3 regions of the Mycobacterium sp. WMMD1722 genome follow, and region 1 is predicted to be linked to each of the others. Evidence: riboswitches for the same ligand, from Rfam matches in the RefSeq annotation. Region 1 holds a riboswitch; each other region holds the start of a gene.
The links. Region 1 has a riboswitch for thiamine pyrophosphate ahead of ACN27E_RS06560 (ECF transporter S component). Riboswitches for the same ligand answer to the same signal wherever they lie in the genome.

Region 2: it holds a riboswitch for thiamine pyrophosphate, as region 1 does, so the genes downstream of both, thiC (phosphomethylpyrimidine synthase ThiC) here and ACN27E_RS06560 (ECF transporter S component) in region 1, are expected to answer to the same signal.
Region 3: it holds a riboswitch for thiamine pyrophosphate, as region 1 does, so the genes downstream of both, thiO (glycine oxidase ThiO) here and ACN27E_RS06560 (ECF transporter S component) in region 1, are expected to answer to the same signal.

What each region holds. Positions count from the first base shown of each region.
Region 1 covers NZ_CP186056.1:1,412,793-1,420,304, forward strand. The annotation lists gene pgl (6-phosphogluconolactonase) at 1-23, shown strand, start outside; gene ACN27E_RS06540 (HNH endonuclease signature motif containing protein) at 63-1,478, shown strand; gene ACN27E_RS06545 (ATPase) at 1,502-1,873, shown strand; gene ACN27E_RS06550 (helix-turn-helix domain-containing protein) at 1,984-2,928, shown strand; gene ACN27E_RS06555 (GMC family oxidoreductase) at 2,936-4,501, opposite strand; TPP riboswitch at 4,664-4,775, shown strand; gene ACN27E_RS06560 (ECF transporter S component) at 4,764-5,390, shown strand; gene ACN27E_RS06565 (ABC transporter ATP-binding protein) at 5,387-6,880, shown strand; gene ACN27E_RS06570 (energy-coupling factor transporter transmembrane component T family protein) at 6,877-7,512, shown strand, end outside.
Region 2 covers NZ_CP186056.1:3,050,603-3,058,114, reverse strand. The annotation lists gene ACN27E_RS14720 (flavin-containing monooxygenase) at 1-993, opposite strand, end outside; gene ACN27E_RS14715 (septum formation family protein) at 1,038-1,667, opposite strand; gene ACN27E_RS14710 (alpha/beta family hydrolase) at 1,710-2,336, opposite strand; gene thiD (bifunctional hydroxymethylpyrimidine kinase/phosphomethylpyrimidine kinase) at 2,333-3,172, opposite strand; gene thiC (phosphomethylpyrimidine synthase ThiC) at 3,169-4,794, opposite strand; TPP riboswitch at 4,785-4,894, opposite strand; gene ACN27E_RS14695 (MFS transporter) at 5,050-6,801, shown strand; gene ACN27E_RS14690 (lysophospholipid acyltransferase family protein) at 6,866-7,512, shown strand, end outside.
Region 3 covers NZ_CP186056.1:3,064,790-3,072,301, forward strand. The annotation lists gene ACN27E_RS14750 (M28 family metallopeptidase) at 1-900, opposite strand, end outside; gene ACN27E_RS14755 (ABC transporter permease) at 918-1,646, opposite strand; gene ACN27E_RS14760 (ABC transporter ATP-binding protein) at 1,643-2,551, opposite strand; gene ACN27E_RS14765 (SGNH/GDSL hydrolase family protein) at 2,565-3,317, opposite strand; gene ACN27E_RS14770 (thiazole synthase) at 3,314-4,072, opposite strand; gene thiS (sulfur carrier protein ThiS) at 4,065-4,262, opposite strand; gene thiO (glycine oxidase ThiO) at 4,273-5,283, opposite strand; TPP riboswitch at 5,274-5,388, opposite strand; gene thiE (thiamine phosphate synthase) at 5,413-6,096, shown strand; gene ACN27E_RS14790 (NUDIX hydrolase) at 6,059-6,571, opposite strand; gene glnX (protein kinase G-activating protein GlnX) at 6,704-7,512, shown strand, end outside.

The sequences.
Region 1 (7,512 bases):
AGGGTGCCGCAGCCAAGCTCTGATCGCCCATCGTGTCGGTGGGCCATGGCAGAATCGAACGCATGTTCGAGCCCGTGTTCTTCGTCGCGGAAGACACCACCGCCTCGCGCTCTGCGCTGGCTGCGGTGTCGGCGGCGAGCCGCGCCGAGAACCGGGCGGCCGCGGCGAGGCTCGTGGCGATCGGCGAACTATGGGCCATCCGGCTTGCCGAGTGCGGCGAACGTGCCGATTGGGTCGTCGACGCCGAAGCGGCGGTGACGGCGGAGATCGCCGCCGAATTGCGGATCAGCCAGGGCTTGGCCGGTAGCGCATTGCGGTACGCCCGGTCGATGAGCCGGATTCCCCGGGTCGCCGAGGTCTTCATCGCCGGGGACGTGGATGTGAACCTGTTCAAGACGATCGTCTACCGCACCGACCTGATCACCGACGCCGATGTGCTGGCCGCCGTGGACGGCGAACTGGCGGTGACGCTGCCGGCCTGGCCGTCGATGACGCGGTCACGTCTGGCACAACGCATCGACACGATCGTCCGGCGCCATGATCGCGACGCCGTCCGCCGGTCGCGCAAGGACTCTCTCGCGCAGCGCGAGGTGTGGATCGCCGACCGGTTCGACGGGCTATCCGAGATCAGCGCCACGGTGCTCACTCCGCACGCACACGCGTTCGGCCGGAAACTCGCGGCCCTGGCCGCCACGGTGTGCCCGCAGGATCCGCGCAGCTGCGAGGAGCGGCGGGCCGATGCGATCGACGTCCTCACCGCGGGCGGTGACCGCATCGCGTGCCGGTGCGGTCTCGCCGAATGCACCGCTGCGACGAAACCGGCAGCGGGTTCGGTCGTGATCCACATCGTCACCGACGGCGCCGACGGCGCGGAACTCGGCGGCGACGGTCTGCTCCCGCCCGAGGTGATCGCCGAACTGGTCAGGACCGCGAACATCCGGCCCGTCGCGCCGATGGACGCCGACGCCGAGCCCCGCTACCGACCGTCGCGGGCACTGGCCGACTACGTGCGCTGCCGCGATATGACCTGCCGCTTCCCCGGCTGCGATCAGCCGGCCACGCAGTCCGACATCGACCACACCCTGCCGTACGGCGAGGGCGGGCTCACGCATGCGTCGAATCTGAAATGTCTGTGCCGCCTGCATCATCTCTTGAAGACGTTCTGGGGCTGGCAGGACCGTCAGTTGGCCGACGGCACCGTGATCTGGCAGTCGCCGACCGGCCAGGTATATGTCACCACCCCGGGTTCGGCGCTGCTGTTTCCTGCGCTGTGCCGGCCCGTCGCACCGATCGTCGGCAGCGCCGCCACCCCACGGGGCGGGGACCGTACGTGGCGGATGCCGACGCGGCGACGCACCCGTGCGCAGGACCGCGCGGCACGAGTCCTCGCCGAGCGCCGACATAATCACAGCCAAGAGCACAGCCGACGCCGGGTCAGGGCCCAGCCCGACCACGGGGGCGATCCCCCACCTTTCTGAGCCGCGCCGGTCATACTGACCCGGTGGCAGACAAAGGGGGCAGACCTGTCCGCACGGGTCCGGAGCGCATCAGGAAGCTTGCGCAGGCGGCGCTGAACGCCGACGTCACCGTCGAGCAGGTGGACACCATCCTCGACGGGCTCAGTGAGACGCTCGACGACCTCAACAACTCGACGCGCAACCTCGACCACACCCTCGAGCGCTTCAACGCCACCATCAACCAGATCGATGCGCTCGCGCCGCGTCTCATCGCCGTGGTCGACCGCATGGAGGGCATCGTGTCGCGCGTCGAACGTCTCGTCGGCATGGGTGAGGCAGTCCTCGGACCGCTGGCCGCGACAGAGAATGCGCTCCGCGGCGGAGTCAACGCGATGCGCCGCACGATCGGCCTCTAACCCGACCATCCGCTGGATCGCCTGAGATCCCGGCGCGACGTCATCCCCTGATCGCACAGTTCGCTCCCAGCCTGCGTGCAGCGAACGCACGTAGCGTTCGAGTTGGGCGGATGCAGGGTGCCGAGGAGGACGGTGTGGCCGAGTCGAGGCTCAAGCGGCCGGCATGGGACGAGATCCTGCATCGCCGCTTCCGCGGCCTGCGCAGCCACGCGATCGGGAGATCATGCGCCACCGGAGTTCTGGAGCAGACCCGGCTCGGATCCGTAGACGTGTTCTTCTTGACCGGCAGCGCGCAGCGCGTCACCAGCACTGCGGGTGACGTGCGCGCGCTGCCGTCCGGGGTCGTCAAGGTGACCATGATGACGCACGGCGAAGGTCGGTTCAGTCAGGCCGGACGGCATCTCGTCGTGGAGCCGGACCAGTTCGCCGTCTATGACGCGTCGCGTCCCTATCAGCTGACGCTGCCGTCCGCCCAGTGGCGCTGCGTCGTTCTGACCCTTCCGCGCGCTGCCCTCGCGCTGCCCGGTGGACGCCTGGCACATGCGTCGCAGCAGGTGCACGACACCGATGGAGTCGGTCGTGCGTTGCGCGCCGTCCTCGGCGAGGTGGCCGGTGTGGTCGACACGTCACCGAGTGCGGCGCATCGGCTGGGTCTGGCGCTGGCGGCGCTGCTGTCCGCCACCCTGGCCGACGCCGGCGAATCCCCTTGCCGCGTCACGGAACTTGTGCAGCGCGCCGAGGTGCTGGACTCGATCCGGGAACGGTTGTCCGATCCCGCGCTGTCGACCAGCACACTGGCGCGCGCACATCACGTGTCGACGCGCACCCTTCAGCGGTTGTTCGAGACGGAGCCGCACGGCGTGGCGGGGACGATTCGGGACCTCCGCCTCGAAGCCATCCGCCGCGATCTGATCGATCCCGAGCTCGTCGGACAGTCGATCTCAGCGGTCGCCGCGAAATGGTGCGTGACAGATGCGTCCTGGCTGTCGAAGACCTTCCGCCTGCGGTACGGGATGGCGCCATCTCGGTACCGCCAGGTGGCGGTACCGAGATGAGTTCCGCTCAGGCGTGCTGCGTCCGGATCAGGTCGGCCGCCTTCTCCCCGATCATTACCGTCGTCGCGCCGGGGTTCACCGAGACGATCTTCGGCATGATCGACGCATCCGCCACGCGCAGACCGGTCACGCCGCGGACCAGCAGGTCGACGTCGACGACCGCCTCCACTCCGGTGCCCATCGCGCAGGTACCCACCGGGTGGTAGTACGTCCCGGTGGCCTGGGCGAGATAGCTGCGCAGGGCGTTTTCGCTCGTGACATCTGTTCCGGGCAGGACTTCGCGAGCCCGCCACGGGGCGAACGGCTCGCTCGCCGCGATCTGGCGAGCTACGTCGACGCCGTGCAACATCCGCCGCACATCCGACTCTTCGCCCAGATAGTTCGGATCGATCAGCGGCGGCGTGTCCGGATGCGCATCCACGATCCGGATCGATCCCCGGGAGTCGGGCACCGTGCAGACGCCGAACGTGTATCCGTTGTCCGGGGCGGCCAGGTGCGGCGGATGGAAGGGGATGTGGATGAACACGATCTGCATATCCGGCCCGTCGAGCGAGTCGTCACTGCGCCACAGCAGGGATGTCTCACCGTGATTGTTGCGGCCGGCGGGAATCGGCTGCGTCGCCTCGTAGACGACGCCGCACAACGGGTGATCGTGGAGATTGCGCCCCACCCCGGGCGAATCGAGAATCACCGGGACACCGGCGGCCGCCAGGTCGGCCGCCGGCCCGATCCCGGACAGCAGGAGCAGCCGCGGTGAGTCCACCGCGCCCGCGCTGAGGACCACTTCCAGCGCAGCATATGCCGTGCGCACGCGATCGCCGCAGCGGTAGGCGACGCCCACACAGCGGGTGCCGTCGAAGATCAGCCGATGCGCATGTGAATCGGTGGACACCACGAGGTTGGGCCTGTGCCGCACCGGATGCAGATACGCCGCGGCGGTGCTCTGACGCAATCCGCCGGTGATGGTCAGATCGTGCCAGCCCGCACCTTCTGCACAGCGTCCGTTGAAGTCCGCGGTGAGGGAATGGCCCGTTGCCGCGGCACCCTCAAGGAACACAGCCGACAACGGATTGGCGTTCTCGGCCCGCGCGGGCGCGGGAGCCAGCGGACCGTCGGTGCCGCGATACGCGGCGTCTGCGCCGGTGACCGCCTCCATGCGCCGGAAGTAGGGCAGCACGGAGGCGTAATCCCAGCCGACGCATCCGAACTTCGCCCAACCGTCGAAGTCGGCGGGAGTGCCGCGCAGGAAGATCATCGCGTTGATGCTGCTGCTGCCACCGAGCGTGCGCCCGCGGGGCCAACGGTGGGGCCGGCCCGCCGTCCCGGGCTGGGCCACCGTCTCGTAGGCATGGTCGACCTCGGTGCCCCACAACGCCGGCCAGGCGGTTGGCGCCGCGATCTCCGATCTGGTGTCCGCGGGGCCGGACTCGAGCAGCAGTACCCGCACCGCCGGATCCTCGGACAATCGGGCGGCCAGGACGCAACCCGCGGACCCCGCCCCGATCACGACGACGTCGTAGTGCTCGCGATCGATCCGCGATCGATCGTGGTCCAGGTGGTCGGAAGTGGGCATGGTTTCCTCCGTGTGCGTGGCATGAATCGGGTTGTCCAGAATCGGTTTTCGACCTCTGGATTCACGATTGCGCGCACGGGGCGCCGCGGCTTGCCCCTGCGCGCCGACGTGTTGTCGCACCGCGCCTTGGCCGACCGTGACGACGTGCACTAGCTTGAGGGACTAGAACCACGCGGGAGCGCACACCGAGTGCGCTGAGAGGACGGCTGACCGGCCGTCGACCGTACGAACCTGACCGGGTAATGCCGGCGTAGGGAGACGAATGTCCATGGAATCCCGTTCGGCCGTCGGCACGGCGGCGCCCCGGCGCTGGCGCGTCATCGACATCGTCGTGGCCAGCGTGCTCGCGGTGGCCTCCGGGCTGGTCTTCGTGCTGTGGAACATCGCGTCCAACCCGCTCGGCGCACCGCTGGCCGCGGCCGTGCCGGGCCTGCAGGCGCTCCTGGGCGGGGGTTGGCTGTTCGCCGGCGTGCTGGTCGGCCTGGTGATCCGCAAACCGGGCGCCGCCCTCTACGGTGAGCTCGTCGCCGCCACCGTCTCCGCCCTGGTCGGTAACCAGTGGGGTCTGTTGACCCTGGAATCCGGGCTGGTCCAGGGCCTGGCCGCCGAACTGGTCTTCGCGCTGTTCCTGTACCGCCGGTTCACCCTGCCGGTGGCGGTACTCGCCGGCGGCACCGCGGGGGTGGCGATGGCGGTCAACGACCTGATCCTCTGGTATCCGGGGTCGGGCACTCCGTTCGCCCTGGCCTACACCGTCGCCGGAGTGCTCTCCGGAATGGTCGTCGCGGGAGCGTTGTCCTGGTTCGTCGTCAAGGCCCTGGCCGGCACCGGGGCGCTGTCGCGTTTCGAGTCGGGCCGGATGGGGCAACGCCGCGACGCCGCGAGATGACCACACCGGTGCCGAGCGGCGGGGCCGCCGTCACCGCCCGCGGGTGGGGCTGGCGCCACGCCGGCCGGACGCGGTGGGCGGTGCGCGACCTCGACCTGACCGTGCAGCCCGGGGAACGGGTGCTGCTGCTCGGACCCAGCGGATCGGGCAAGTCGACGGTGCTGCAGGGGGTCGCCGGGCTGCTCGGAGGCAGCGAGGACGGGGACCAGGCGGGCCTGCTCACCGTCGACGGGCGACCGCCCCAGGAGCAGCGCTCCCGGATCGGGATGGTGCTGCAGAACCCCGACGCGCAGGTCATCCTGTCCCGCGTCGGTGACGACGTCGCATTCGGTATGGAGAACCACCGGGTCCCGCGCGAGCAGATCTGGCCGCGGGCCCGCCGCGCGCTGAACGCCGTCGGCCTGGACCTGCCCTTGACCCACGACACCGCGCAGCTGTCCGGTGGCCAGCAGCAGCGGCTTGCGCTGGCCGGTGTGCTGGCGATGAATCCCGGGCTGATCCTCCTCGACGAACCGACCGCGAACCTCGATCCCGCCGGGGTCGTCGAAGTGCGGGATGCGGTGGCCGCCGCCGCCGAGGCGACCGGTTCGACGCTGATCGTCGTCGAGCACCGGACCGCGGTCTGGCTGCCGGTCGTCGACCGGGTCATCGTGTGGGGCGCCGACGGGCACGTCGTGGCCGACGGCCCGGCCGAAGCGACGATCGCGGCGCAGCGCGACCGCCTCACCGCGGCGGGTGTCTGGGTGCCCGGCGAGCTGCCGCCGGCGCTGCGCCGGCACCGCCGCCCGCCCGGCGAATCGCTGCTCATCGCCGCCGATCTGGCCCTGGGCCATCGCTCGGGGCCGTGTCTGGACGCCGGCATGGACCTGGAGCTGCGCGCCGCCACCGCCACCGCCGTCACCGGGCCCAACGGCGCGGGTAAGACCACCCTCGCGCTCACCCTGGGCGGGCTGCTGCCTCCACGCGGCGGCCGGTTCACCGCCGCGGCGTCGTTCGCCCACTCGACGCGCCGGCTGGAACCGGTCCGGTGGCGCTCGCGTGAACTGCTGACCCGGATCGGCAGCGTCTTCCAGAATCCGGAGCACCAGTTCCTCACCGCCACGGTGTACGACGAGCTGGCGCTGGGCCCGCGCGCCCTCGGCCACGACCGCGCCGCCGTCGCGGCGACCGTGGACACGCTGCTGGAACGCCTCGGGCTGAGCCAACTCGCCGAGATGAACCCGTACACGCTGTCCGGCGGCGAGAAGCGCCGTTTGTCGGTCGCGACCGTGCTGGCCACCCAGCCCGCGGTGATCGTCCTCGACGAGCCGACCTTCGGTCAGGACCGCACCACATGGGCGCAGCTGGCGACGCTGCTCGCCGAGCTGACCGACGGGGGTGCGGCGGTGGTGGCGGTGACCCACGATCTCGACTTCGTCGCGGTGCTGGCCGACCGGCGCATCGACCTGCCGGCGTGGCATCCCGAACGCGCCGCGGAGCTCAGCCGGTGACGCTCAACCCGGTCGCCAGGCTCGCGACCGCGCTGGTGATCGCCGTCGGCCTGGCGCTCAGCCTGGACTGGGTGTCGGCGTTGACCGCGCTGGCGCTGGAGCTGGTGCTGCTGGTTGCCATCCGGGTTCCGTTGCGGCCATTGCTGTTTCGCGGCGCCCTGCTGGTATCGGCCGCCGCGCTGACCGCGCTGACCATCCTGCTCTACGGGCAGACGAGCGGCGCGGTGCACTGGCACTTCCTGCTCATCACCGTCAGCGACGGTTCGATCTCCCTGGCGCTGGACACCTTCGTGCGGGTGCTGGCCATCGCGCTGCCGTCCGTGGCGCTGTTCATCGACACCGATCCGACCGAGCTGGCCGACGGCCTCGCCCAGATCCTGCGGCTGCCTGCCCGGTTCGTCGTCGGCGCGCTGGCCGGGCTGCGGCTGGTCGGCCTGCTGCGGCAGGATTGGGCCCACCTCGGCTACGCCCGCCGAGCGCGGGGGGTTTCCGACCACGCCCGGATCCGCCGGGCGGCCGGCCAGGCATTCGCGCTGCTGGTGCTCGCGGTGCGGCGTGGATCGATGCTCGCCACCACCATGGAGGCCCGCGGCTTCGGCGCCCATGCCACCCGCACGTGGGCGCGGCCGTCG
Region 2 (7,512 bases), 1.6 Mb from region 1:
GGTGCCGTCGGCGTTGACGATACCGTCGGCCTCGATGTGGTCGATGCCGTCGGCCTGCAGATGCACATGCGGTTTGGTGAACGTGCGGTAGTAGCTGTTGGAGAATGTCGGCCGCTTGCAGCCGAAGTCGTAGTCCGGGGTCAGTTTTCGGCGCAGTTCCCGGTCCCGGATGGTGACGAACCGGTGCATCTTCGCCAGGTCGGAGGCGGCGATGTTGCCGCGGCCGCGGCTGCCGCGGTAGTGCAGGATGCCGATCCACACCATGAACTCGTAGATGGCATCGGTGACCGCGCGGATCGCCCGCTGGGTGAACGGCACCCGGGCGAACAGCCGCTTGGCGCGCTCGGAGAACCGGAAGTCGATCTTGGGCACCACCCAGATCGCGGTGCGCTGGTACACCGTGAGGTCGGCGGCGGACTTGGCCAACTCGGGGATCAGCTGTACCGCGGTGGCGCCGGTGCCGATGATCGCGACCCGGCGTCCGGCTGGGTCGAAGCTGTCGTCCCAATCGGTGGTGTGGATGACCTTGCCCTCGAATCCGGTGATGCCGGGGATGTCGGGCACGTGCGGCTGGGACAGGAAGCCGGTGGCGGTGAACAGATAGCGCGCACTCAGCGTCTCGCCCCCGGCCACCGCCACCCGCCACAGCTTGGTGTCCTCGTCCCAGCGGGCACCCTCGACCGTGGTGTTGAACCGGATGTGGCGGCGCACGTCGTACTTGTCGGCGACGTCGTCGGCGTACTGCTTGATCTCGTTGCCGGTGGAGAACAGCCGCGACCAGTTCGGGTTGGGTTCGAAGTAGTAGCTGTAGGTCGTGGTGGGGACGTCGACGGCCAGGCCGGGATAGTGGTTGACATACCACGTGCCGCCCAGGTCGTCCTCGCGGTCGAGGATCACGAAATCGGTCATTCCCAGCCGTTTGAGCTGGATCGCGGCTCCGATTCCGGCGAATCCGGCGCCCACGATGACCGCGTCGAACTGCTCCGAAGTCATGACCGACAACGGTACCGGAAGTACCGGGTGGATCCCGGTATCCGTCAGCCCTTCAGTGATCCGGTCCGCGGCGGATCCAGCGTGGCGACACACGTCACTGCGCGGTCGCCCTGCCCCCACGTCTGTTCGGTGGGATAGAGGACGTAGAGCTTCACGCTGTCGTCGGTCATGGCTTCGGGGGAGTACGTCGCCAGCGCGGGTCCGCACCGGTTCGAATACTCCTCGACCGCGGCGTCGCCGGGATAGTCCCCGTCGGGCATGTTCAGCACCGCGAACACCTCGCCGGCGTGGGTCTCGGCGCAATCGACGGTCTTCACCGTCAGTACCCGGGCGCTGTCGGGGATCTCGGCCAGGCAGTCGCCCACCCCGACATCGGTGGCGGTCTTGGTGCCGCTGCCCACCACGACGAACACGATGACGACCACGGCCGCGATGGCCAGGATCAGCAGCGCGGCGACGATGCCGAGGATCAGCCAGAGCCGGTTCTTCTTCGGCGGCTGCATCGGCGGTGGGCCCGCGTACGGCTGGGGCGGCGGCGGTGGATAGTGCGGCTGCTGACCGTAGTTCGGCGGCTGCCCGTATTGCCCGTATTGGCCGTAGGGGGGTTGCTGGTGTGGGGGTTGCCCGTACGGCGGCTGGCCGGGAGGCGGTGGCGGGGCCGGGGGCGTCGTCATGCCAGAACGATAGCCGCTGGTGATCTTGGCGACGCCGGCCCGTCAGCGCAGCAGGCGCAGCGCGGCGTCGACGGCCAGCGCCGGAACGTCCATCGTGCGGGAGGCCAGGTCGTGGCGGGCTCCGGGGACGTCGACGACGGTGGTCGGTGCGGCGATGAGGGCGGCGGCCGCCGATATTTCGTCGATACCGCCGAACGGGTCGGAGCTGCCGTGGGTGAACACCGTCGGGACCGCGATGCGCGGCAGATGCTCGGTGCGCAGCCGGTCCGGCTTGCCCGGCGGGTGCAGCGGGTAGGAGAACAGCGTCAGGACATCGACACCGACAGCGTCTTCGGCCACGGCCATGGAGGTCATCCGGCCGCCGTAGGAATGCCCGCCGGCGATCACCGGCCCGCCGGTCAGGGCGCGCGCCACCGCCACCGCCTCGGCCACGCCGGCCCGGTCGGCGACCGCGGAGCCCGACGGCGGCCCCTTGGGTCGGCGCCGCCGGTAGGGCAGGTTGTAACGGACCGCCAGCCACCCGCGCCGGGCCCACTCGTCGCAGAGCCGTTCCAGCAGCGGCGCCTCGCGGCTGCCGCCGGCCCCATGGGTCAGCGCCACCGTGCCGGTCGGGACACCGTCGGGGTGGTGGGCCACCCCGGCGATCTCCGGTATCTCGGTGCGGGTCACGGATGGCCGAGGCGCCACAGCACCGACACCGGGCCGTGCCCGTCGCCCAGCGGGTAGGCCCAGCGCAGGCTCTCGGTCACCCACGTCTTGCCGAATGCCACCGCGTCGGGCACCGAGAACCCGTGCCCGAGCGCGCAGGCGGCTGCCGCGCCGAGCGTGTCGCCGGCGCCGTGATCGTGCGGGGTGTCCACCCGGGGCGCAACGAACTCGTGGAAATTCTCCCCGTCGTACAGCAGGTCGGGACTCTGCGCCGACGACCGGAGGTGCCCGCCTTTGACCAGCGCCCACTGCGGACCCAGCGCGTGTAGCGCCTTGGCCGCGTCGCGCTGGGTGCGCTCGTCGACCACGTCGATGCCGACGAGCAGCCGGACCTCGTCGAGATTCGGCGTCACCAGGGTGGCCAGGGGGAAGAGTTCGTTGCGCAGGGTGTCCAGGGCGCTGGGGTGCAGCAGCGGGTCACCGTGCATCGAGGCGCACACCGGGTCCACCACCAGGGGAGTGGTGCCGGCCTGGCCCAGGTCGCGCCAGGTGCCCGCGATGGTGTCGATGATCGCCGAGGACGCCAGCATGCCGGTCTTGGCCGCCTGCACCCCGATGTCGGTCACCACGGCGTCGATCTGGCCGGCGATGACGTCGAGCGGGATCTCGTGGAAATCCCGCACGCCCAAGGAGTTCTGCACGGTCACCGCGGTGACGGTGACGGCGCTGTGCACCCCGAGCAGGGCGAAGGTGCGCATATCGGCCTGGATGCCGGCACCCCCGCCGGAATCCGATCCGGCGATGGTCATCACCCGCACGGGAGTCTGGCCGGGCGGGCTGAGCGGCAGGAAGTTCACGAGTCCAAGGGTAGATACACGCGGTTGCCGCGTTCGGCGAACTCCCGGGACTTGTCCGCCATACCCTTCTCGATCTCGTCGCCGTAGGCCGCCCGGATGTCGGCGGTGATCCGCATCGAGCAGAATTTCGGCCCGCACATCGAGCAGAAGTGCGCGGTTTTCGCCGGTTCGGCGGGCAGCGTCTCATCGTGGAACGCCCGCGCGGTATCCGGGTCGAGCGACAGCGCGAACTGGTCGTGCCAGCGGAACTCGAAGCGCGCCTTCGACAGTGCGTCGTCACGCTGCTGGGCGAGGGGGTGCCCCTTGGCCAGATCCGCGGCGTGCGCGGCGATCCGGTAGGCGATCACGCCGTCCTTGACGTCCTGGCGGTCGGGCAGACCGAGGTGTTCCTTGGGGGTCACGTAGCACAGCATGGCCGTGCCGGCCTGCGCGATGATCGCCGCGCCGATCGCCGAGGTGATGTGGTCATAGGCCGGTGCGATGTCGGTGGTCAGCGGGCCGAGGGTGTAGAACGGCGCCTCCTGGCACACCTCCTCCTCGAGACGCACGTTTTCCACGATCTTGTGCATCGGCACATGCCCGGGGCCTTCGATCATCACCTGCACGCCATGGGCTTTCGCGACCGCGGTCAGCTCGCCCAACGTGCGCAGCTCGGCGAACTGCGCCTCGTCGTTGGCGTCGGCGATCGAACCCGGCCGCAGGCCGTCGCCGAGGGAGAACGTGACGTCGTAGCGGGCCAGGATCTCGCAGAGGTCGGCGAAGTGCTCGTAGAGGAAGGATTCCCGGTGCCGGGCCAGCATCCAGGCAGCCATGATCGAGCCGCCGCGGCTGACGATGCCGGTGATCCGGCGCGCGGTCATCGGGATGTAGCGCAGCAGCACCCCGGCGTGCACGGTCATGTAGTCCACGCCCTGTTCACACTGCTCGATCACGGTGTCGCGGTAGACCTCCCAGCTCAGCCGGGTCGGCTCGCCGTTGACCTTCTCGAGCGCCTGATAGATCGGGACGGTGCCGACCGGTACCGGTGAATTGCGCAGCAGCCACTCCCGGGTGAGGTGGATGTCGCGACCGGTGGACAGATCCATGATGGTGTCGGCGCCCCAGCGGGTCGCCCACACCATCTTGTCGACCTCCTCGGCGATCGACGAGCGCACCGCCGAATTGCCGATGTTCGCATTGACTTTCACGCCGAACGCCTTGCCGATGATCATCGGTTCGCTTTCGGGATGATGGTGGTTGGCCGGGATGACCGCGCGACCGCGGGCCACCTCGTCGCGCACCAGTTCGGCCGGCACCCCTTCGCGTGCGGCGATGAACGACATCTCGGCGGTGATCTCGCCGGCGCGGGCCCGCTGCGACTGGGTGCCCCGGTCTGCGACGATGCCGGGGCGTGCCGGCAGGCCGGCCCGCAGGTCGATCACCGCGGCGTCGTCGGTGTACGGCCCGGAGGTGTCGTACAGGTCGAGGTGCTCACCGTTGGTCAGGTGCACCCGGCGGAACGGCACGCGCATGCCGTCGACGTCGCGGTAGACCTTGGTGCTCCCGGTGATGGGGCCGGTGGTGACGGTGGCCGGCGCCTGGTCGCCCGAGGCGGACGCGGACAACGACAGAACTTCACTCATGAATGTCTCCCTACGCCGGCATTACCCGGTCAGGTTCGTACGGTCGACAGCCCCAGCTGTCCTCTCAGCGCGCTCGGTGCGCGCTCCCGCGTGATGGGTGCTGGTGTCCCAGCGGTGACCAACGTAGCGCAGCCGGCCGGCGGGAGCGAGGGGAAACCGCGACGAGTTTGGCCGCAATGTTTTATATAGCTAATATATGTGTATTACCGCTTGCGCAGTGTTGCGCCCACTTGCTCCGACACGAAGAGAACGCTGATGACGACTGAACTCGATTCGACCGCGGCACCGGTGGTGGCCGACGCCAAGACCGCGGTGACGGAGACGTCGCGCCGCCGCATCCAGATGGACCACGACCACCCCTTCTACAAGTGGATCGTCCTGTCCAACACCACCTTGGGCACCCTGCTGGCCACCATCAACGCCTCGATCGTGCTGATCTCGCTGCCGGCGATCTTCCGCGGCATCGGGCTCAACCCGCTGGCCCCGGGCAACGTCAGCTATCTGCTCTGGATGCTGATGGGCTACCTCGTCGTGACCGCGGTCCTGGTGGTACCCGTCGGACGCCTCGGCGACATGTTCGGCCGGGTGCGCATCTACAACGCGGGCTTCGTCGTGTTCACCGTCGCCGCGATCGCGCTGTCCTTCGACCCGTTCCACCTCGGTGGCGGCGCGGTGTGGCTGATCGCCTGGCGGGTCCTGCAGGGCGTCGGCGGGGCAATGCTGATGGCCTCGTCCTCGGCGATCCTGACCGACGCGTTCCCCGCCAACCAGCGCGGTATGGCGCTGGGGGTGAACATGGTGGCCGCCGTCACCGGGTCCTTCCTGGGCCTGCTCATCGGCGGCTTCCTGTCCGAGTGGAACTGGAAGGCGATCTTCTGGGTCGGTGTGCCGATCGGCATCCTGGGCACCATCTGGAGCTATCGCTCGCTGCGCGAACTCGGGGTGCGCACCCCGGGCCGTATCGACTGGGCGGGCACGCTGACCTTCGGCGTCGGGCTGACCGTGTTGCTCATCGGCATCACCTACGGCATCCAGCCCTACGGTGACTCCACCACCGGCTGGACCAATCCGATGGTGCTCGGCGCCATTGGCTTCGGCGTGGCGCTGCTGGTCGCGTTCTGCGTCATCGAATTGCGGGTCACCGCACCGATGGTCAACATCCGGCTGTTCCGCTCGGCGTCGTTCGGCATGGGTAACCTCGCCGGGTTGATGTCCTCGGTCGGCCGGGGTGGCCTGCAGTTCATGCTCATCATCTGGCTGCAGGGCATCTGGCTGCCGTTGCACGGGTTCAGCTTCGAGTCCACCCCGCTGTGGGCCGGCATCTACATGCTGCCGATGACGGCCGGCTTCCTGGTCGCCGGTCCGCTCGCCGGTTCGCTGTCCGACCGGTTCGGCGCGCGCCCGTTCACGGTGGGCGGCATGCTGCTGATGGCGGTGACGTTCGTGGCGCTGGTGATGATCCCGGTCAACTTCGACTACTGGCTGTTCGCGCTGCTGGTCTTCCTCAACGGACTCGGCGGCGGCATCTTCACCGCCCCCAACACCGCGGCGATCATGTCGAGCGTGCCCGCCGCCGAACGCGGCGCCGCCTCGGGTGTGCGGGCCACGTTCTTCAACGCCGGCTCTTCGCTGTCGATCGGCATCTTCTTCTCGCTGATGATCGTCGGGTTGGCGCATTCGCTGCCCGCGACGTTGAGCAGCGGACTGCAGGCCCAGGGCGTGTCGTCGTCGGTGGCCGCCGACGTCGCGGGCCTGCCGCCGGTCGGCAGCCTGTTCGCGGCGTTCCTCGGCTACAACCCGATCGCCGAGCTGCTCGAGCCCTACCACGCACTTGCGCAGCCGGGGGTCAACGCCGACGTGCTGACCGGTAAGACGTTCTTCCCCGATCTGATCACCGGCCCGTTCCACTCCGGTCTGATGGTGGTGTTCATCGCCGCGGCGGTGATGATGCTGATCGGGGCGGCCGCCTCGCTGTTCAACCCGGGCCGGTACGCCGAGTCGCGCTGACCCACAGCGACCTCTCAGCGACCGCGGGTGTGACCGCGCCCACATCGGGGGTATCCGCCCGCGCATGCCGACTGCAGATTCCCGTCCCGCCGCCGTCCGCCGCCAAGCGCAGCGCCACGCCGAACAGTCGCGCGAAAAGATGGCCGAGCGGCGGTCCGAGGCCGACGGCGGGATCGCCGGCTGGCTCAATGAGCGGGCCGGACGGTGGGATTTGTCCGGTCAGGACGAGGCGACGATGCAACGCCAGAAGTACCTGTGGAACTTCCTGGTGGACCACTGGTTCCGGATGGAGTTCGACGGCTGGGAGAACCTGCCCGAGGCTCCGGTGCTGCTGGTCGGCATCCACTCCGGGGCGCCGTTCGTCTGGGATGCCTGGACCGTCGGCGTGCAGTGGTGGCGCCGCTTCGGTCAGGACCGGCCCCTGCACGGAACCGCACACGACGCGCTGATGGCCATCCCGCTGATCGGCAGGTACTTCCGCGCGATGGGGGTGCTGCCCGCCGCACCGGACTCCATGGCCACGGCGCTGGCGGAAGGTCGCGATGTCGCGGTCTGGCCGGGCGGCGAGGTCGACTCGCTACGGCCGTGGGCGGAGCGCGACCGGGCCGATCTCGCCGGCCGGGCCGGCTTCGTGCGGATGGCCATCAAGGCCGGCGTGCCGATCGTGCCGATCGCGACGGTCGGCGGTGCGGACGCGATGCCGGTGCTGAT
Region 3 (7,512 bases), 1.7 Mb from region 1:
GAGCCGGCGGGCGGTCTCGAGCACCGCGGCGACGCCGGATCCGTTGTCGTTGATGCCGGGTCCGGCGGGCACGCTGTCCAGGTGGGCACCGGCCATCACCACGTCGGCGGTCGAGCCGGTCTTGGTCTGGGCGATGACGTTTCGGGTGCGCTCGGTGCGAACACCGGCATCCAGCCGTAGGCTCACCGGTCCCGGCGCCGCCCGCAGACCGTCGCCCACGGCCTTGGTGACGCCGACCGCCGGAATGCGTACGTCGGTATCGGTTCCGAGGGTGGCCTGCAGGTTGTCGCCGGCCTGGTTGTTGGCCACGATCACCGCCACCGCACCACGGCCTGCGGCGACGGACTGTTTCACGCCGAAGGGACATTGACCGCGGTCGACGAGCACCACCGCACCCTGCACCGGCAGGCCGTCGTAGTCGTCGGCGGTGCAGCCCGGGCTGTCCTCGCTCCGGGCCAGGACGAGCGGACCGGTGACACCCTGGGGCGGCGTGCCGATGGTGTACTCCAACGCCTTGGCCTCGACCGGCGCACCGGCCACCGTCAGCTCCGGCTTCTCCGCGAACGGCAGCCGCACCTCGAACTCGGGGGTCTGTACGTCGAAACCGCTGTCGCGCAGGGTGTTAACGACGTAGTCGACGCTGGCGTCGTATCCCGGGGTGCCCAGGGCGCGGTTGCCGCCGTTGGCGTCGGCGATCTCTTGCAGCCGCTGCAGGTCGCCCATCATCGCGTCGAGGGAGACCCGGCCGGCGAGTTCGTCGGCGAAGTCCTTCGCGGCCGGCGCTGCCTCCTGCGTCGAGGACGCCGTCTGTGACGGCGCGGGTCCGGTGCCGCTTCCACACCCACCGAGTGACGCGGCCACCGCCATGGCGGCCAGCGCCGCGAGCGTCGTGCGAATCATGGCACCCACGTTAGCGATCAGGCATCGCGGCGATCGACCACCACGACCGCCGCGACGAAGACGGCGGCCACCACGATGGCGAAGTACACGACCGCTCCCGCCTGTCCCCACGGCACGCTGTAGGCCGGGAACAACCAAGCGACGTCGAGGAATTCGAACATGTTCGCGAACGGGAGGTAGGCGCCGATCTCGCTGCCGATGTTGGGCATGTTGCCCAGCACCGGCTCGATCACCAGCGGCCACAGCAGCAGGACGGCCACCGCTCCCGCGGCGAACCGGATCAGCGCACCGACGGCCACCCCGAGGACCGCGGCCAGCACGGCGTAGAGCGTCACCGCGCCGACCGCCCGCCACGTCGACTCGGCCGCCGGCGAGAGACCCGCGATGAGAGCGGCGACGACGCTCGTCAACGCGGCACACAGACCGCTGAAACCACCTGCCACGACCGCTTTGGCGACGAGCACCAGCGGGCGCCGGGGGACGGCCAGGAACGTCGAGCGGATGAGCCCGGAGCGGTATTCCCCGGTCATCGTGAGCGACGCGAGGACCATCAGCACCGGCACACCGAAGACGGCGACGCCGAGGATGGCCTCCTCGGGTGTCATCGGGTCGTAGTCGCTGCTGGCCGCGGTCAGCATGGCGGTCACCCCGAGCGACAGCACGACGACGGCCCCCGCCGACCACAGCGACGAGCGGGTGGTGACCAGTTTGATCCGTTCGGCGTCGAGCACCGGCAGCACGCTCATGGGCGGCCCGCCCGGTAGTCCACTGCGTCATCGGTCATCTTCAGATACGCCTCCTCGAGGGACGCCCGCTGGGGGCTGAGTTCGTGCAGGGTGATCGCGTTGCGGGCCGCCAGTTCTCCGACCACGTCGGCGGACACCCCCAAGACCGTCAGCCCACCCTCGCGCTGGTCGCCGACGCTGATGCCCGCGCCGGTGAGCACATCGCGCAGCTGTTCGGACTGGGGGCTGCGCACCAGAACCGTATCGCCGCCGGATCGGCTCACGAAGTCGCCGACGGTGGTCGAGGCGATGAGCCGCCCCCGGCCAATGACCAGGAGCCGGTCGGCGGTCTGGGCCATCTCCGAGAGCAGGTGGCTGGACACCAGCACGGTGCGGCCCTCCGCGGCCAGCGCGCGCATCAGGGTGCGCACCCAGTGGATGCCCTCGGGGTCGAGCCCGTTGACCGGCTCGTCGAACAGCAGGACCGGCGGGTCACCGAGCAGGGCGGCCGCGATACCCAGCCGCTGCCCCATCCCGAGCGACAGCGCCCCCGCGGCACGGTCGGCGGCGGGCGCCATGCCGACGATCTCGAGCACCTCGTCGACCCGCGACGTCGGGATCCGGTTGGCCGCCGCGATCCACCGGAGGTGATTGCGGGCCGTCCGGTTCGGATGCGCCTGACGGGCGTCGAGTAGGGCACCGACGACGCGCGCCGGGTCGCGCAGAGCGCGATAGGCCACACCGTCGATGGTCGCGGTGCCCGCGGTCGGCCGGTCCAACCCCAGGATCAGCCGCATGGTGGTGGTCTTGCCTGCGCCGTTCGGCCCGAGGAATCCGGTCACCACACCGGGCTCGACCGTGCAGGTCAGACCATCGACGGCGACGGTTGCGCCGTACTTCTTCGTCAGGCCTTCGAGTGCGATCACACCGACCATGGTGTCAGCTCAGTGTCGCGACGATCATGTCCGCAACCGCCCGCATCCCCGCGGCATTGGGGTGCAGCGGGGCCGGCCGACGTGGCCACGGCACCCCGGGCCGGGTGGTCCAGGGCTGGGCGGACCAAGCGTGATGGTCACCGCTGGCCTGAGCCGCCCGCAGCCATTCGCATCCGGTCGCGGTGGCCGCCGCACCGGTGAGCCGCTCGAGCGTGTCGGCCATCCGCCGGCCCAGCGCGACATCGGCGTCCGACAGCGGCGGAGCGGCGGTGCCGGCCGGCGGGAGCAGCGTCAGATAGTCGACGAAGAGCGCACGTGCCTTCGGGGAGCGTTCGCGCACGGCCCGGCCGACCCGCTGCAGGGAGTCGCCGACCGCCACCAGTGCCCGGTCGCGCGCGGTGCGGTCGAACAGCGCACCCACCGGCGGCAGCAGCCGCGCCACCCGCGGCAGTCCGGCCGCCATCAGCATGGGCACATATCCCACGTCGTTGCCGCCGATGGTGATCGTCACCAGCGCCTCGGTGCCGTCGAGGGCGCCGATCTGCGGCGGCGTCCCGTGCTGCGGATCGTCGAGCAGGTGGGCGGTGGTGGCGCCCGAATACGTGACGTCGACCAACTGCAGACCCAGCCGCTCCGACACCAGGTGCGGATAGTTGCGCGCCGACCGCGCGGCCCGCAGCGGCGCACCGGGTGCCGGCGGCCGGATTCCCGGACCCGCCGCCATCGACGAACCCAACGCGACGTAGCGCCCCGTCACAGCGCCGGACTCGACGCCTGGGCCCAGTAGCGCTTGGGAATCCGTCCGGCGTGCCGGGCCAGATGCCCCGCCGTGACCGCGGCGGCCATCGCCGCGGCCATCGCCGGCGGGTCGGCGGCCCGGGTGACGGCGCTGGCCAGCAACACCGCGTCACATCCGAGCTCCATGGCCAGCGCTGCATCGCTGGCCGTTCCGATCCCGGCGTCGAGGATGACGGGCACCCCGGACGCCTCGACGATCATCTCGATGTGATGCGGGTTGGCGATGCCCAGCCCGGTGCCGATCGGCGAACCCAGCGGCATCACCGCCGCGCAGCCGATGTCCTCGAGCCGGCGCGCCAGCACCGGATCGTCGTTGGTGTACGGCAACACCACGAAACCGTCGTCCACCAGTTGCTCTGCCGCGCGCACCAGCTCGACGGCGTCGGGGAGCAGGGTGCGTTCGTCGGCGATCACCTCCAACTTCACCCAGTCGGTACCCAGCGCCTCGCGGGCCAGCTGCGCGGTGAGCACCGCCTCGGCCGCCCCCCGGCACCCGGCCGTATTGGGCAGCGCCATGATGCCGAGCCGGTCGAGCAGGTCGAGCACACCGGTACCGCCCTCGGCGTCGACCCGGCGCACCGCGACGGTGGTCAACTCGGTGCCCGACGCGACCAGCGCGGCTTCCAGGACGGCGAGGTTCGCCGCGCCGCCGGTGCCGCAGATCAGCCGGGATCCGAAGTCCCGGCCGGCGATGGTCAAGGTGGAATCAGCCACCCTGCACCGCCGTCACGACCTCGACGCGCGCGCCGTCGCGCAGCGGCGTGGCCCATTGGGCCCGCGGCAGCACCGACCAGTCCACGGCCACGGCGATACCCCGGTCCGGGAATCCCATTCGCGCCACCAGCTCGGCGACCGTCGTCGCGTCGTCGATCTCCACGTGTTCGTCGTTCACCGTGACGTTCATCGGACACCCCTCATGTCGTGACTCCCACCGTCTCGGCCAGGTCCGCGGCCACCCGCTGGGCGGTCCAGGGCGCCAGCAGGAATCCGTTGCGGCCGTGTCCGGCGGCCAGCACCGTACGGTCGTCGAGCCGATGGACCAGCGGCAGTCCGTCCGGTGTCATCGGCCGTAGCCCGGCGGCGCATTCGGCGAACTCGTACTCGCTCAGCGCCGGCATCACCGTGCAGGCGTCGTCGAGCAGGTCACGCACCCCGCTGACGGCCGGCGCGGTGTCGCGGCCGTGCTCGTACTGTGTCGCACCGATCACCACACCGTCGCGGCGCGGGACCAGATACACCTGTCTGCCGTGCACCCGCGCGCGAATCACCCGGCGCGGTACCGGCATACACCCGCGCCGCCACCGCAGCCGCAGCACTTCGCCCTTGACCGGCCGAATGGGCAGCCCTGGCCACAGCGCCGGGGCGTCGACCCCGTTGGCGATCACCCGCACGTCGACGTCGTCGACCGCGGACAGATCGGTTACCGCGGGCGCCCACCGCACGCCCAGCCGCTCGCACTGCGCGGCCAATGCGTCGACGAGGGCGCGGTTGTCGACGGCCAGTTCGGTGTCGGCGACGAAGCCGTGCCGGATGCCCTGCGCAAGCAGCGGTTCGATCTCGCGTGCCGCCGAGGTCAGTGTGACGGGGTGGCCCTGCGCGCCCAGCCATTGCCCGACCGTGCGCAGATCCGCGGCGTCGGCGCGGTCCACCGCCACCACCAGGGATTCGCGTGCGGTCACGACCTCGGGCGGGAGGCCGTCGAGGAAGCCGGTGTGCCACAGCCGCAGCGAGTCGAGGCCGAGGCGCAGGAGAGCCTCCTCACCGGGCCAGGCTTCGCTGTGCGGGGCGAGCATTCCGCCGGCCACCCAGGAGGCGCCTCGGTCGTGGCCGCGGTGCACCCGCACCGACCATCCGTCCTGGGCGGCGCGGCGGGCGACGGCCAGCCCGATCACACCGCCGCCGACGACGGCCAGGGTCCGCTCCACAAACACCTCCCTTCGCCGGCATGACCCGGATCAGGTTTGACGGTCAGGGCCGGCTGTCTGGCCCACTCTCAGTCCCGCGTCCCCGGGACTCCCGTGTCGGCGACCCACGGTAGTCGCTAGCGTTCGGATGTGCACGAAGCCGACCGACGCCCCGCGCCAGCGCTCACCGACGCCCGGCTGTATCTGTGCACCGACGCCCGTCGCGACCGCGGCGACCTCGCGGATTTCGCCGACGCCGCCCTGGCCGGCGGGGTCGACGTGATCCAGCTGCGGGACAAGGGGTCGGCCGGCGAGCAGCGGTTCGGACCGCTGGAAGCACGCGCGGAACTCGCTGCGCTGGAGATCCTGGCCGATGCCGCGCACCGGCACGGGGCGCTGCTGGCGGTCAACGACCGCGCCGACATCGCGCTGGCCGGGAACGCCGACGTCCTGCATCTGGGCCAGGACGATCTGCCGCTCGAGGTGGCCCGCGGCATCATCGGCGAGCGGCCGCTGATCGGACGGTCCACCCACGACCTCGACCAGGCCATTGCCGCCGTCACCGAGGACGTCGACTATTTCTGCGTCGGCCCGTGCTGGCCGACGCCCACCAAACCGGGCCGGCGGTCACCGGGGCTGGATCTGGTCCGCGCGGCGGCGGCACTGCAGACCGACAAGCCATGGTTCGCGATCGGCGGGATCGACGAGGAGCGGCTGCCCGAGGTGCTGGCCGCCGGCGCTCGGCGCATCGTGGTGGTCCGGGCCATCACCGCCGCCGACGACCCGGCTGCGGCCGCTAGGCGCCTTCGGACCGCTCTGACCGCCGACCGTTGACCAGCAGCGGAATGGACGCGGTGACGCTGCGCAACCGCTGCCAGCTGGCGGCGAACCCCGGGTGCAGCGGTAGCGAGTCGACCTCGTCCTCCCCCACCCAGCGCAGTTCGGCGCTCTCCCGGTTCGGCACGGTGTCGAGCTGCTCGGCGGCATCGGCGATCACGGTCGTATAGGTCCAGCCGCTGAATTCGGCGGTCACCACGGTGGTGCGCACGGTGAGTCGCTCGGCGGGCAGTCCGGCTTCCTCGTGCGCCTCCCGGACCGCGGCCTGTTCGGGCGTCTCGTGGCTGTCGCGAGCACCGCCCGGCAGCCCCCACGTTCCGCCCTGGTGACTCCACGGGGCCCGGTGTTGCAGCAGAACTGCCGCCGATCCGTCCGGCCGGGGCGCCCGCAGCAGCAGTCCGGCCGCTCCATGACGCCCCCAGAACCGTCCGCCACTTTCGGAGAACACCCAGCCGTCACCGTCCCCACGCACGAATACAGGATATGCGGCGATCCCTCCGACGGCTCTGTCCCGATTCGGCGCGCGGCGTACCGGTAACTCTTAGGATTCTCAGATACGTTGGACGGGTCGGAAAGTTGCCGAATAGATGAGGACCGCACACAGGTGACTGTGGAGTTGGCGCACCCGTCAACCGAGCCGCTGGCGTCCCGGTCCCCGACCACGCCGGCGCATCCTCGCTGGTGGTTTCTCTGGACCACCCCGGGCCGGATCCTGACCATCGGCTTGGTGCTCTCGGCGTTGGCGATCGCCAGCGCCCTGGCCACCTCGACCACGATCGACGATCGTCAGCAGGCGCTGACCACGGTGCTCGACCACACCGAACCGCTGTCGTTCGCGGCCGGGCAGCTCTACACACGGCTCTCGGTGGCCGATGCGGCGGCGGCCACCGCCTTCATCGCCGGCACCGAACCGCGCGACGTCCGGCAACGCTACGAGCAGGCGATCACCGATGCCGCGGTGGCCCTGACCCGGGCCTCGAGTGGTCTGACCGACGAGGACCTGGTGCAGCTGCTCGGCCGGATCAACGCCGAGCTCGCGGTCTACACCGGGCTGGTCGAGACGGCGCGCACCAACAACCGGTCGGGTAACCCGGTGGGTTCGTCGTATCTCTCGGAGGCCTCGTCGCTGATGCAGGCGAAGATCCTGCCGGACGCCCAGCGGCTGTACGAGCAGACCTCGGCGCGGGTGGACGAGGAGACGACCGCCTCGACGCGGATCCCGGCCCCGGTGATCCTGGTGGTGCTCGCCACCCTGCTGTTCGGGCTGTTCGCCAACCGCTGGCTGGCGCGGCGCACCCGGCGTCGGGTGAACGCCGGGTTCGTCGCGGGCGGGCTCGCGGTGCTGATCATGGTGCTCTGGGTCGGCACCGCACTGACCATCTCGACCGCCGACAGCCGCAGCGCCAAGGGCGC